Regions from separate parts of the Marinomonas sp. TI.3.20 genome, predicted to be linked through region 3. Evidence: predicted binding sites of a transcription regulator. Region 3 holds the regulator's gene; each other region holds the start of a gene.
The links. Region 3 encodes PhoB, which activates phosphate uptake and scavenging genes when phosphate is short. Its sites were predicted from a motif close to TGTCATANNNNTGTCANA; they were not measured.
Positions count from the first base shown of each region.

Region 1: V6259_RS05870 (PhoX family protein) is a predicted target of PhoB. The motif match lies at 1,792-1,809, and genes of this name have one in related genera.
Region 2: V6259_RS13525 (inorganic phosphate transporter) is a predicted target of PhoB. The motif match lies at 1,631-1,648, and genes of this name have one in related genera.

Region 1 covers NZ_JBAKAS010000004.1:15,678-18,917, reverse strand. The annotation lists gene V6259_RS05870 (PhoX family protein) at 1-1,694, opposite strand, end outside; gene V6259_RS05865 (CLCA_X family protein) at 1,928-2,671, shown strand; gene umuD (translesion error-prone DNA polymerase V autoproteolytic subunit) at 2,786-3,232, shown strand; gene umuC (translesion error-prone DNA polymerase V subunit UmuC) at 3,232-3,240, shown strand, end outside.
Region 2 covers NZ_JBAKAS010000013.1:80,761-84,000, forward strand. The annotation lists gene V6259_RS13510 (sarcosine oxidase subunit alpha family protein) at 1-85, shown strand, start outside; gene V6259_RS13515 (sarcosine oxidase subunit gamma) at 78-710, shown strand; gene purU (formyltetrahydrofolate deformylase) at 712-1,578, shown strand; gene V6259_RS13525 (inorganic phosphate transporter) at 1,835-3,240, shown strand, end outside.
Region 3 covers NZ_JBAKAS010000001.1:106,657-109,896, forward strand. The annotation lists gene V6259_RS00485 (chorismate--pyruvate lyase family protein) at 1-199, shown strand, start outside; gene ubiA (4-hydroxybenzoate octaprenyltransferase) at 196-1,050, shown strand; gene phoB (phosphate regulon transcriptional regulator PhoB) at 1,135-1,830, shown strand; gene phoR (phosphate regulon sensor histidine kinase PhoR) at 1,835-3,175, shown strand; gene V6259_RS00505 (response regulator) at 3,236-3,240, opposite strand, start outside.

The sequences.
Region 1 (3,240 bases), on a different contig from region 3:
GGGGTAGATAAAATGCGCGCTAGTTCACCGCTGTCAACGTTATACGCCCACAAGAAGTTATTCACGTGATTGCCGCTGTCTTCACCGATAAATAAGGTGCGCAATGCTTCAGAATACTTAAGGTTATCTGGGTTGGAAATGCGGTCTGCATGCGCCGTGTTACCAAGTGCATCAGGCACCACTAGGTCTTCACCGATCAAGTTCGCTGGCGCTTCCATACGAACCGATACCCATTCGCTGTCAATGGCGTGGCCATGATTGTCTTTTTGACCACCGGTTAGTGTGTGTTCATAAACCGCACCGGCTTTTGGGCCTTCTACATGAATGTCTGTACTGCCATCTGTCATGGTTTTGTAGATGTAAGACATCGCCGAGTAGGCTTTTTTATCTTTGATGTTAACGGTCGTGCCTTCCATTTTAGTGAAGCCTAGAGACGCGCCAATCAAAGCCGCATAGCGGTGAGTTTCTAGGAAAGCGGCTTCTTTTTCCATGCCAGGTTTCAATTTTACCCAGTTGGTTTTTCCGCTGTAGCCAATCTTGGTGAAGCTGGCGTCTTTAGGGTCTTTTTTATGGATTTCCATGATGTCGCTTGATTTGATACCGGCGTCTACAAGACGTTGGATTTCGTCGCTGTTTGCTTCGCCGAGCTTGATCCACGTTAGGTTGCCTGCGCCCGGTCCTTTGCCAGACGTTTGATGCCATTTTGCGGCGTACAATGTACCGGCTGACAGGTCGCGTGGTTTGTCCGCAATAAACATAAACAAGCCGCTGTTGGTGAAATCGTCACCCATCAATACGGTGCGCTCATCTGGCATGACTTGCACAAGCTCGTGAGAAAGTCGTCCCATGCAGTAATGCTTTATGACAGAGCCAGTACCGTCTTTATTAACGGTAACTTCTGGCATATGGCCGTAGTTGTAAGGTTTGGCTTTGTTTTCATCGCCAAATAAATTTTTGCTGTAGGCTTTGAATTGTTTGTTATCTGGGTCTGAAGCATCTGGCTGATATTCTTCACTGGAAAGGTGGGTGCCCCAAGGAGACAAGCTCGCCCCACAGGTGATCCACAAACCGCCAACGTTTGAAGTGTCTACGTTGTGGTATTTAACCAGCTTTAGTTCACCGGTTTCTGGATTTTGATCCAAGGTCAGGATGGCAACAGGAGAAGGTAGGCGACCGTACATTTCATTGCCAGCGCCATCGCGACTGGTGTATTCAAACTGCACCACGGCAAAAACGTGGTTGCCGTATACGCCAGCGACCTTTGCGTCTTTAACGGTCAGTAGGCTAGAACCATCGGGACAGTCAGAGAAGAACTGACGATTATTAAAAGTAGGATCTGTAATGGGTTTATTATTGATATCATAATAACCACCCGCAACGAGTGTATTGCCCTGACCATCTGGCACGCGGTCACCCGATACAAAGAAAGCGTGATAATCCAATTTCACTAAGCGGCTAGAGCCATCTTCAAATTTCAACTGCATGGCGGCGTTGGTGTAAGCGGTGGCCATGGCAGCGGGATTACTAAGAGAGGGCGCTGTCATAGGAACAAAGCTGACGGAAGATAAAGGCGCCTCTGTCATGTTTTCTGCAAACGCTTTCGCGCTAAACATGCCACCAGCTAGTGGTAGCAATGGCGCGCCAGCCATAAAGCTCAGCATTCGGCGACGGGTGTTATCAATTGACTGACTCATGGTTATTATTCCTTTCTGTATTCAGGGTTTGCCCGTAATAAAGTAAAAAGCACAAAAGTAGTGGTTCATAACTGCCGGTGCAGTAAATCACGTCGGCCATGACGCTTTCGTGACAGCAAAATGATCTTTTTATGTCAGATCAATGAAATAGTCTGAGAGTTAGAAAAGAGAGAGGGCGCGCTAGGTGTGATAATCTAGCGGGATATATTTCATAATATGTTGGGTGTTTGTACATGAGTTCGGAGTTTGATCGGCCTAATTTTGTGATGATTCGTCGTCAATTTGATTTTCGTGGTATTGAAATGGGTCGCTGGGTAAAACCTGATGAGCGCGATCGAGCGGCAGTGAATTTTTATCAAGCGTTATGCGACTTGATGGACGTGCTGCAGGGGCCTGAAACACTGATTTCATTGCGTGGCACCCTAGGGCTTCAATTTGGTAAAGGTGGACGCCCCGGCGTGGCGGCCCATTATATGCCAGCCACACGGCAGTTAGCGTTAGCAAAAAATGCCGGAGCGGGTTCGCTCGCGCACGAGTGGTACCACGCATTCGATCATTATATGGGGGACAAAATGTTTCCTGTTTTGGGCGCGCAATCTTTTGCCTCATCCAACTGGTTAACCGCGACTAAGATGCAGCCTCATCCGCTAAACACACTATTAGAAAATTGCTTTAAAGTGATTATGCTCAATGCGCAGGGAACCGCGCCAAGTGCGCTGTTTGATGCTTCGAAACGAACAGACCAGACATTAAATATTGTCTATTACGCCAAGCCAGAAGAATTGTGCGCCAGAGCCTTTGAAGCCTTTATTGAAGATGAAAAGCCCCAAAGTCGTTTTCTTGTGAAAGGCAGTCGCTATTCAGACGAAGCCAAAGCCGGACTCTACCCACAAGGTGAGCAGCGTGAACACATAAGCGCTGCTTTTAAAGCCTATTTTTCAAGGCTTGGGGCTGCGCTACATCGACAACAGAGTTAATTGCGCCTCATTTCTCGCCGAAGCATCAGAAATCCTGCCTTTCACAAAAATTCGCTTGGTCTTTCGTCTTCTCTGAAACTATACTGTATATATATACAGTATTTAGGATGACCTATGCGTGTTTCTTATCTTGGTGTTTCAGAGTCTGCTTCTTTTATTGCTGGTAACAGTGTGCGAATTCCGCTTTATGTGGATTCTGTGTCGGCGGGTTTTCCATCGCCTGCTCAGGACTTTGTCGAAAAATCCTTAGACTTAAATGAGTTCTGTGTGGCTCACCCAACTGCGACGTTTTACGTGCGCGCTCAGGGGGATTCGATGATCGATGTGGGTATCCTGTCGGGCGATGTGTTAGTGGTGGATCGGTCGTTAACGGCGCGCCATGGGGATATTGTGATCGCGTGCATTCATGGGGAAATGACGGTAAAAATGCTGGAGTTAAAGCCAAACGTATTGCTTCGCCCAAAGAACAAGGCCTATAAGGCGATTCCTATTACCGAGGAATCCGAGCTGGAAATCTTTGGTGTGGTGGCGGGTGTGGTTCGTAAGTATGATCGTCATTAATGCAAACT
Region 2 (3,240 bases), on a different contig from region 3:
TCCTCTAGCCGATGGCCGTGTTATCGAAGCAGAAATTTGTGATTATGTGTTTTACGACCCAAAAGGAGAGCGCCAAAATGTCTAATTTAACGACCTTTGACTTCTCAGCGCGCGCTGAAAATACGCAAGGTGCGACACGACGTGAAACCCCCTTGCATCATATTATCCACCCTAACGTAGAGACGGCGAAAGTGGCTTTCAACGAAGTGGCGTTTTGCGCACAACTGACGTTAAGAGGCAATCCTGACAGCGCAGATTTCTTAGCTGGTGTGGAAAAAGCCTTAGGAGTTGCTCTGCCGTTAACGCCATTAAGCAGTCATGCATCGGACAGTTATTATGTCTTCTGGATAGGCCCAAATGAATGGCTTATTTTAGCGCCAAATTTAGCACCAGCAGCGGTAGAAGCTTCGCTGCGTGCTGAGTTGACCGGTCATTTTGCGGTGGTTGATGTGTCAGGTGGTCAAACCTTGATGACGCTTTCAGGTGAGGCGATTCGCGAGGTGCTGCAAAAAAGTTGTGGTTATGATGTGGAAGCGTGTTTTCCTGTCGGTAAGGTGGTAACCACGCATTTTGCCAAGGCCACCGTTGTGCTTCATCACCAAATAGAAGGGACATATTTGATGGTGGTACGCCGCAGCTTCGCAGACTATGTCTGGCGTTGGCTAGCGGATGCATCAGCAGAATTCGGTCTTATGGTAAAAGGAGCTTAGTATGCCTCGATTATCTGGGAATTTTATTATTACTGCCAGCTGTGGAAGTGAAATCGGTACTGTAGATGTACTGACTCGTTTTCTGTTCGATAAATGTTGCTACGTGGTCGATGTTCAATCTTTTGATGATCAATTTAATCGTCGTTTCTTTATTCGAGCGGAATTTAAATTCCAGCCTGAAAACGAAGAAGCCTTGGTTGCTTTTCGTCAGGAATTTGATGATCGAGCTAAGTCCTTTGATATGAAATGGGACATGTTCGATGCGGCGACACGCCCTAAAGTATTGATCATGGTGTCGAAATACGCCCACTGTTTGAATGATTTACTTTATCGTTATCGCACGAATCAATTGAAAATTGATATCCCTGCGATTATCTCGAACCACCCTGATTTGGAAGAATTGGCGAAATGGCACGGTATTCCTTACTACCATTTCCCCATTACGGCAGAAACTAAGGTGGACCAAGAAAAGAAAGTGCGCCAGGTGATGAAAGAGACCGATTCAGAATTGGTGGTGTTAGCGCGATATATGCAGGTTTTATCACCGGATATGTGTGATTTTTTAGAGCATAAAGCAATTAATATACACCACTCTTTGTTGCCAGGTTTCAAAGGGGCCAAACCCTATCATCAGGCACATAATCGTGGTGTTAAATTAGTGGGCGCAACTGCCCACTATGTTAACAATGATTTGGATGAAGGCCCTATTATCGAACAAGTTGTTGAACCCGTGGATCATACTTATTACCCTGAGGATATGGTGGAAAGAGGGCAGGATGCAGAGTGTATTGCCTTGGCGCGAGCCGTTCAGCTGCACTGTGAGCGAAGAGTTTTCCCCAATGGTAATCGAACGGTCGTTTTTCGCTAGATTATCCTTTTAAATAAGTGCCTGAGAGGGCACTTTTTAAATGGATAATGGCTGACATAAAAATGTAATATTTCTAGGGTTTTTATATTATGTACCTCAGTGTAGAATGGCGCCGGAAAGCATTTCATGAAAGAAATGTGACAGGATGAACTAAGAGCCAAATTCTAATATTGCTAAGGTAGGCATTTCTCTTTTTGCTATATTGGGTTCAGTGAAAAGCGGTTTGGTATAGATTAATCAGTAAAGATGAGCCTCTATGGATCTTACAAATAACCCGAAAGAAGAAACTACCCTATGGGGTGGAAACGAACTAATTCGTGTCTTGATAGCCTTGGCTTTCATTTTCGTCGCTGGCTTTTATGCTTCATGGCAAGGCATTGGCGTTTCTAATCTTTCAATTCTAGCGATTGCTGCTGCGATTGGTGCTTATATGGCACTCAATATCGGCGCCAATGACGTTGCTAATAACGTTGGTCCAGCGGTTGGTTCTAAAGCTCTATCAATGACTGGGGCCATTTTAATTGCCGCATTATTTGAAGCGGCAGGTGCACTGATTGCTGGTGGTAGTGTTGTTGGCACCATAAAAAAAGGCATTATCAATCCAGATGCGATCGCCAACGCAGAGACATTTATTTGGATCATGATGGCCGCTCTTCTTGCTGGCGCAATTTGGCTTAACCTAGCGACATATTTAGGCGCTCCAGTGTCAACAACACACTCTATCGTTGGTGGTGTGTTAGGGGCTGGTATTGCGGCTGGTGGCTGGGATATAGCGAACTGGAGTCAGCTTCTTGCTATTGTCGCAAGTTGGGTTATTTCCCCTGTTTTAGGGGGGGTGATTGCGGCGCTATTTCTCATTTATATTAAGCGCTCCATTACTTACAAAAATGACATGATTGCTGCGGCCCAAAAGACGGTGCCTTTATTGGTCGCTCTTATGGTTTGGGCTTTTTCTACGTATCTAATTCTTAAAGGTCTTAAGCACCTTTGGAAGCTGGATATCATGACAGCGGGATTAATTGGTTTTGCAATTGCATTGACGGCTTATTTCCTAGTCCGTCCTATGGTTAATAAAACCGCAGCCTCTTTGAAAAATAACAAAGATGCGGTGAATAGTTTATTTACTATTCCATTGATTGTTTCTGCCGCGCTACTAAGTTTTGCACACGGTGCAAATGATGTAGCTAACTCGATTGGGCCTTTGGCTGCCATTAATGACGCATTAATGACTGGGGCTGTTTCGAGCACCGCACCGATTCCTCTTTGGATCATGGCTGTTGGTGGTATTGGTATTGCAATTGGCTTGGCTTTGTTTGGCCCTAAACTCATTAAAACAGTGGGTTCTGAAATTACCGAGCTTGATAAAACTCGCGCTTTTTGTGTCGCGATGGCGGCATCTATTACGGTTATCATTGCGTCGCAACTGGGTCTTCCAGTCAGTTCAACGCATATCGCAGTTGGTGGTATTTTTGGTGTAGGCTTCCTACGTGAGTACTTGAAAGAGTCTTATGAAAAGAAAATTGCAGCGATTATTAAGCATTCTCAAAAAGCAGGTCTTGGTATTGAAGAAACGCAATTATTTGTGAAACGCTTTACTGAGGCCGACGTCGAGAAAAAACGTCTTATTCTTAAAGAGTTGAAAGCAGCAAGTGATGCTTCTCC
Region 3 (3,240 bases):
CGGCTATCTGTTTCGCCACCCTGGCCTGTCTCGTAGCACAATAGAAATCGCCAATTTACCTGCTAACTTGTTTCCCGGCATTCATAAAAAAGTCTGGGCTAGACGCTCTGTTTTTTTACAATATGGGCCTGGTATATTAGTCAATGAAGCTTTCTTTGATACTATTCTCGACTTTAAGTCTCTTCTTGGATCACTATGACAAAATTAAACGACTACGCTGACCTCACTCGCTTTAACCGTCCTATTGGCTCTTTGCTTTTAATGTGGCCAACACTGTGGGCTCTTTGGCTTGCGGCGGATGGCTGGCCGCAATGGCATCTTGTTGTTATTTTTGTCTTGGGTGTTTTCAGTATGCGCTCAGCTGGCTGCGTTATTAATGACTATGCCGATCGCAAAATTGATGGTCACGTTGAGAGAACAAAAAATCGCCCTCTGCCTTCTGGGCGTGTTACAGAAAAAGAAGCTCTGGGTCTATTCTTTGCTCTTGTGCTACTGAGTTTCCTACTTGTCTTATGTACCGATTTACGCACTATTTTATTGTCATTTGTTGGCTTAGGTTTAGCCGCTTTGTACCCATTTATGAAGCGCTATACCAATCTTCCTCAGCTATTTCTTGGTTTAGCGTTTTCTTGGGCCATTCCTATGGCTTACAGTGCCCAAGGCGGCGATTTACTCGATCCTCAACTATGGATGCTCTTTCTAGCTAACTGCCTGTGGACTATCGCATACGATACCTATTACGCCATCACAGACCGTCCAGACGATCTAAAAATCGGTGTTAAATCTACGGCAATCTTATTTGCTCAATACGACTTACTCGTCATTGTTTGCTTACAAGCACTGACCTTATCATTGCTGGTTTGGATTGGCGCACTTGCCCACTTACAGTGGCCCTATTTTGTGTCTATCTTGGTTGCTATTGGCCTCTTCTATCTGCAATTTAAAAAAGCAAAAAACAGAGAACGCCTACCTTGTTTCCATGCATTCCTAGATAACAACCGTATCGGCTATTGCATCTTTATCGGTTTAGCTGCTAACTATTTAGTTTAAAATATGGCAAAAATGTGACAGTGTAATCTAATTGTCACATTTAGCAGATTTAATGGAATCGTTCCTGAAACGAGGGTGAATCCTGTGACTGGTAAAAAAGTATTAATAATTGATGATGAATCTTCCATCCGTGAAATGATCGCGGTTGCCCTAGAAATGGCAGGGTACGAATATATGGAAGCAGAAAACAGCCAACAAGCTCACGAAATCATTGTGGACCATAGACCAGATCTAATTCTTTGTGATTGGATGATGCCTGGTGGTAGCGGTATTGAGCTAACACGTCGTTTGAAGAAAGACAGCACGACAGCGGAAATCCCCGTTATTATGCTGACGGCGAAGAGCGAAGAAGACAATAAAATTCAAGGGCTTGAGGTCGGTGCAGATGATTACATCACCAAACCTTTTTCACCTCGTGAACTCGTTGCTCGCTTAAAAGCCGTATTGCGTCGTGCAACACCACAAGGTGTGGATGAACCTATTGAAATAGACGGTTTGATGCTAGACCCTATTAGCCAACGCGTTACCATTGGCAATAAACCATTAGATATGGGGCCAACGGAGTATCGTTTGCTAAAGTTTCTAATGACACACCAAGAGCGCGCTTATTCGAGAGCACAGCTACTTGATCAAGTGTGGGGAGGGAATGTTTACGTAGAGGAAAGAACGGTCGATGTTCATATTCGACGCCTACGTAAAGCCATTGGCACCGATCACGACTCGTTAATTCAAACCGTACGCGGTACGGGCTACCGATTCTCTGCGAAACGAACGGCTTAATATTATGAAAACTATTTGGCGACAATCTGTCATCCGCTGGCTCTTAGGGTTAACAGCTTGCATCGTCATTGGTTTTATTATTAAGCACCCTCTTCTTGTCGTTCTCATATACCTACTGGGTTCTCTCTACCATCAGCTATATCAGTTGTACCAATTCCATAACTGGCTGCGTTATTCTGGCAAAGCACCGCCGCCAGAAGCGTCTGGTATTTGGGGCGATATTTTTGATGCGGTTTACCGCTTACAGAAAAAACAACGCAAGTCCAAGCGCCGCATGCAGCAAGCGCTAACACGTATCGAACACTCAACAGCCGCGCTAAAAGAAGGCGTAATCATGGCTGACAGTGAAGGTAATTTAGAATGGTGGAACAACTCAGCGGCACACTTCTTTGGCTTAATGCGCCCTGTTGACCGTGGTCAGACCATAACGAACATCGTTAGAAATCCAGATTTTTTCCGCTACTTCACGCAAAAGCGCTTCGGTGAACCATTAATCATAAAGTCGCCAGCTAAAGAAGGCGTGTATTTAGAAATCCAAACAACGCTCTATGACAAAAATGACCACCTTATTTTTATTCGAGATGTGACTCGTCTCCATTTACTTGAAATAATGCGTAAAGACTTCGTTGCCAATGCTTCTCACGAACTAAAAACTCCGCTAACCGTTATTAAAGGCTACCTAGAAACCTTAGAAATGTTTCAAGACAATTTGCCAACCAGTATGCAAAAAGGCATTGCCAATATGTCTGAGCAGTCGGTACGAATGGAGCATTTAATCGAAGACCTGTTATTACTATCTCGTCTTGAGAGCAATGAAAAAGGTGAAGAAGATAAATGGTACGCCGTCACGGATTTCACTACCGCGATTAAGAAAATGGCGTCACCTATACTGACAGAGCAACATAAGCTAAGTTTTGACATACCAAGCAGCGCACGTCTTTATGGCTCTTATAATGAACTATACAGCGCCTTTTCAAACCTCGTCGTCAACGCTATAAAGTACTCACCTGATGGCGGAGATATCCTAGTAAGATGGGAATCAAGCGAATTTAATGGCGTCTTCTCTGTGAAAGACAATGGCCTTGGTATCGACCCAAGATACATCCCACGCCTAACCGAGCGTTTCTTTCGGGTCGACAAAGGGCGAAGCTCTAAAACAGGCGGTACTGGGTTAGGTCTTGCCATCACTAAACATGTATTAATGCATCATGATGCCAAATTGCAAATTCGCAGCGAACCAAACCGAGGCAGTGTATTCTCTTGTCACTTCCCGGCAAGTCGCGTACGAAATGACAGCATTCCGGCCACGGACTCGGCTACTACGGTCAATCCATCTAAAGAATAAACATAAAAAAACGGCTCACTTTTCTGCAAAGTAAGCCGTTTTATCGATTAATCTCGCGACTTAAA